DNA from 2 places in the Streptomyces sp. NPDC052396 genome. Region 2 is predicted to be linked to the other one. Evidence: predicted binding sites of a transcription regulator. Region 2 holds the regulator's gene; the other holds the start of a gene.

Region 1 (2,392 bases), on a different contig from region 2:
CGGGCCTCCTCCGGGGTGCCCGAGGTCAGGTTGACCAGGGTGCGGCCGGCCAGGTGCACGGCCACCGGGCCCAGCACCCGGTGGACGGTCTCATAGGTGGCCAGGCAGACCACCACCAGCTCACCGGCCCGCACCGCCTCGGCGGGGGTGGCGGCCGGCTCCGCGCCCCGTCCGGCCAGGGCCTCCGCCCTGCCGGGCGTCCGGTTCCAGACGGTGGTGCGGTGGCCGCCGGCCAGGAAGGCCCCGGCCAGGGCGCTGCCCATGGACCCCAGTCCCATCACGGTCACATTCATCGTCGTCGAACTCCTTGTGCGTCCCGGAAGTTGATCAAGCGAGGACCACGCTCGCAGCGCCCGGCGCCGCCCGACAGTGGCAGGACTGACGTACTGCGCAAAATTCCTGCCACTAGGCTGGGCGGTCATGAGCGCCGGTTCCGTGGCCGTGGTGGTGATCGACCAGGACGTCCCCTTCTGGGACCTGTATGAACTGGGGGTGGTCTGCACGGTCTTCGGCATCCCGCAGCCCGATCTGGCCGACCCCTGGTACGACCTGCGGCTGTGCACCGTGCGGCCGGAACAGCCGCCGCCGCCCGGCCCGCCGGGCTTCACCCTGCGCGCGCCCTGGGGTCTGGAGGGGCTGGAGGGGGCGGACACGGTGATCGTCCCCTCGGTGCCGGAGGCATGCGTGGACGGGGAACGCGAGCTGCCCGCCGAGCTGCTGGCGGCGCTGCGCGCGGCCGCCGACCGGGGCGCCCGGCTGGCTTCCCTGTGCGCCGGGGCGTTCGCGCTGGCCGCCGCCGGGCTGCTGGACGGCCGCCGGGCCACCGCGCACTGGATGCACACCGAGGCGCTGGCCCGCCGCCACCCCCGCGTCACGGTGGACGACTCCGTGCTCTATGTGGACGACGGCCAGGTGCTCACCAGTGCCGGGGTGACCGCGGGCCTGGACCTGTGCCTGCACCTGGTCCGCCGCGACCTGGGCGCCCATGTGGCCAACCAGCTGGCCCGCCGGCTGGTGGTCCCCGCCCACCGGCCGGGCGGCCAGGCGCAGTTTGTGGAGGTGGCCGTACCGGCCGCCGACGACCGGGGCCTGGCGCCGGTCCTGCAGTGGGCCACCGAGCGCCTGGACCGGCCGCTGACCGTGGACGAGCTGGCCGCCCGGGCCGGGATGAGCGCGCGCACCTTCCACCGCAGGGTGCAGGCCACCACCGGCACCACCCCGCTGCGCTGGCTGCTCGCCCAGCGCCTGGCCCGGGCCCAGAGCCTGCTGGAGACCACCGCCCTGCCGGTGGAGCGGATCGGCGAGCTGTGCGGCCTGGGCACCGCCGCCAACCTGCGGCGGCACTTCACCCTGCACTTCGGGGTCACCCCGACGGACTACCGCCGCTCGTTCCCGGGCCCCGTCTGATCGTCCACAACTGATCACCCACCCCTGATCGCCCGCATCTGATCGCTCACAGCGAACAACAGCCCGGGAACAACCGGGCTCTCTCCTGCATTGAGTCGGCATAGCTCAACTTGCCTGCCGAAGGGGAGATCATGGCTTCGACGTCCGCACCGCTCACCCTGCCTGTCCTGCCGCTCGACGACGAGGTCGTGCTGCCCGGCATGGTGGTCCCGCTGGACCTGTCCGACACCGAGGTCCGCGCCGCCGTCGAGGCCGCCCAGGCCGCCGCCCAGCGTGGGGCCAAGCCGCGGGTGCTGCTGGTGCCCCGGGTGGACGGCACCTACGCCGGGGTCGGCGCCCTGGGCAGCGTCGAGCAGGTCGGCCGGCTCTCCGACGGCGACCCGGGCGCGCTGATCCGCGGCCTGCGCCGGGTGCGCATCGGCGCCGGGACGACGGGCCCGGGCGCCGCGCTCTGGGTGGAGGGCACGGTGATCGAGGAGATCACCCCCGACCCGCTGCCCGGCGCGGTCACCGAGCTGATGAAGGAGTACAAGGCGCTGGCCACCAGCTGGCTGCGCAAGCGCGGCGCCTGGCAGGTGGTGGACCGGGTCCAGCAGATCGACGACCTCTCCCAGCTCGCCGACAACTCCGGCTACTCGCCCTTCCTGACCGTCGGCCAGCGGGTGGAGCTGCTGGAGACCGCCGACCCGGTGGCCCGGCTGAAGCTGGCCGTGAAGTGGCTGAGCGAGCACCTGGCCGAGCAGGATGTCGCCGAGTCCATCGCCAAGGACGTCCAGGAGGGCGTGGACAAGCAGCAGCGCGAGTTCCTGCTCCGCCGCCAGCTGGAGGCGGTCCGCAAGGAACTGGCCGAGCTCAACGGGGACCCGGAGAACGAGTCCGAGGACTACCGGGCCCGGGTGGAGGCCGCCGACCTGCCGGAGAAGGTCCGCGAGGCGGCCCTGAAGGAGGTCGAGAAGCTGGAGCGGGCCTCCGACCAGAGCCCCGA
Region 2 (2,392 bases):
GGTTCGTTCAACTTCGACCTGGGCGACCTCTTCGGAGGCGCCCAGGGCGGAGCCGGCGGCGGCGGCTTCGGCGGTGGCATCGGCGATGTCTTCGGCGGCCTGTTCAACCGGGGCGGCGGCGGCACCACCCGCACCCAGCCGCGGCGCGGCCAGGACATCGAGTCCGAGGTCTCGCTGAGCTTCGGCGAGGCGGTCGAGGGGGCCACGGTCCCGCTGCGGATGTCCTCCTCGGCGGCCTGCAAGGCCTGCTCCGGCACCGGTGACAAGAACGGCACGCCCAGGGTCTGCCCCACCTGTGTGGGCACCGGCCAGGTGTCCCGCGGCGCGGGCGGCGGCTTCTCGCTGACCGACCCCTGCCCCGACTGCAAGGGCCGCGGGCTGATCCCCGAGAACCCCTGCGATGTCTGCAAGGGCAGCGGACGCGCCACCTCCTCGCGCACCATGCAGGTCCGTATCCCCGCCGGAGTCTCCGACGGCCAGCGGATCCGGCTGCGCGGCAAGGGCGCGCCGGGCGAGCGTGGCGGCCCCAACGGCGATCTGTATGTCGTGGTCCATGTCGGCTCCCACCCGGTGTTCGGGCGCAAGGACGACAACCTCACCATCACCGTGCCGGTCACCTTTGTGGAGGCCGCACTCGGTGGCGAGGTCAGGGTGCCCACCCTCGGCGGCCCCCCGGTGACCCTCAAGCTGCCGCCCGGCACGCCCAATGGCCGCACCATGCGCGCCCGGGGCAAGGGCGCGGTCCGCAAGGATGGCACCCGGGGCGACCTGCTGGTCACCGTCGAGGTCGCGGTGCCCACGGACCTGGGTGACAAGGCCCGGGACGCTCTGGAGACCTATCGTGAGGCCACCGCGGGCGAGGATGTGCGCGCGGAGTTGTTCCAGGCAGCGAAGGGAGCGTGACCCCATGACCGCGACCGGCGACGGCCGCCGACGGAACCCTTATGAACTCACCGACGAGTCGCCGGTGTACGTCATCTCCGTCGCGGCTCAGCTGTCGGGCCTGCATCCGCAGACCCTGCGGCAGTACGACCGGCTGGGCCTGGTCTCGCCCGGCCGTACGGCCGGACGCGGCCGCCGCTACTCGGCCCGGGACATCGAACTGCTGCGTCAGGTACAGCAGTTGAGCCAGGACGAGGGCATCAACCTGGCCGGTATCAAGCGCATCATCGAGCTGGAGAACCAGGTCGCGGCGCTCAGCGCCCGCGTCGCGGAGCTCCAGGCGGTGGTGGACGGCGCCGCGGCGGCGATGCAGCAGCGCGAGGCCCAGGTGCACGCTTCCTACCGGCGCGACCTGGTTCCGTACCAGGACGTCCAGCAGACCAGCGCGCTGGTCGTCTGGCGGCCCAGGCGGGACCGCTGACCTTCTTTTCCCTTCGGGCAAGGCCCGCCAAGGCCCGTCATCTGCTCGGTGACGGGCCTTCACCCGCCGCGTTCGCGGGGTTCATACGTACCGCCCGGGCAGCGAACTCGCCCGGTCCTGCGTAGGGTTGAGCCAGCCGTCCGGTGCCAACGGGTCGCACCTGTCCGGACCGTATCCCCCGCCGTGTGATCGGAGCCCAGCCATGCCCGAAACCGCCCGCACTCCGCGCGAGGCCCTCACCGCCTACCACCAGGCCATGCTGGCCTGGTCCGCCGATGACCTCGCCGATCTCTACGCACCGGACGCGGTGCATGAGTTCCCCTTCCTCACGCCCGGCTGGCCGGAGCGCTATCAGGGGCGGGAGGAGGTGCGGGCCGGGTACCGGGCGGCCTGGGGGGCGTCTTCGGTGCGGCTGCGGGAGATACGCGACGTGGTGGTGTTCGACGGGGCGGACCCGGAGGTGGTCATCGGACAGTGGAAGGCCACCGCCACCCTGGGTGACGATGGCCAACCGGCGCAGATCACCGGCCTGTTGATCCTGCGGGTGCGGGACGGGCTGATTGTGCATGCCCTGGACTACATGGACACCCTGGGCACATTCCACGCGCTGGGGCGGGTGTCGGTCTTGCTGGCCGCGCTCGGGGAGGAGTGAGCGGGGGCCGGTGGTTCAGGAGATCGGGCTGCCGGTCGGGAAGCCGCGCAGGGCGACCGAGGAGACCGAGACGATCTTGCGCCAGTCGAAGTAGTACTTGTCCATCGCCGCGGGGCTGGTGATCCACCGCTTCTGGCCGTTGGTGACCAGGTACACCTGTGGGCCATCGGGGGCCTTGGCCAGGAAGGCGCCGTCGGAGAGCTGCCCGCCGTCGGTGATGCCCTCGACGTCGACTGCATAACGGATGCCGTCCCAGCCGCGGAACAGTTGGTCGTAGGTGGCCGGATTGGGGATCCAGCGCCGCTTGCCGTCCAGGATCAGATAGACCTTGCCGCCGTTGATGCCTGTTACGCGCAGTCCGTTGAGCTCCGGGTGGA

The links. The regulator HspR, encoded in region 2, represses chaperone genes until heat shock. The targets are predictions, from matches to a motif close to TTGAGNNNNNNNNNCTCAA.
Region 1: the regulator HspR is predicted to act here: its motif matches at 1,498-1,516, upstream of lon (endopeptidase La).

Annotation. Positions count from the first base shown of each region.
Region 1 covers NZ_JBIUAW010000002.1:289,206-291,597, forward strand. Annotated here, with positions in the region: gene ACIHFE_RS06375 (NAD(P)-dependent oxidoreductase) at 1-293, opposite strand, end outside; gene ACIHFE_RS06380 (helix-turn-helix domain-containing protein) at 421-1,407, shown strand; gene lon (endopeptidase La) at 1,539-2,392, shown strand, end outside.
Region 2 covers NZ_JBIUAW010000005.1:460,401-462,792, forward strand. Annotated here, with positions in the region: gene dnaJ (molecular chaperone DnaJ) at 1-903, shown strand, start outside; gene ACIHFE_RS16100 (heat shock protein transcriptional repressor HspR) at 908-1,363, shown strand; gene ACIHFE_RS16105 (nuclear transport factor 2 family protein) at 1,566-2,015, shown strand; gene ACIHFE_RS16110 (hypothetical protein) at 2,031-2,392, opposite strand, start outside.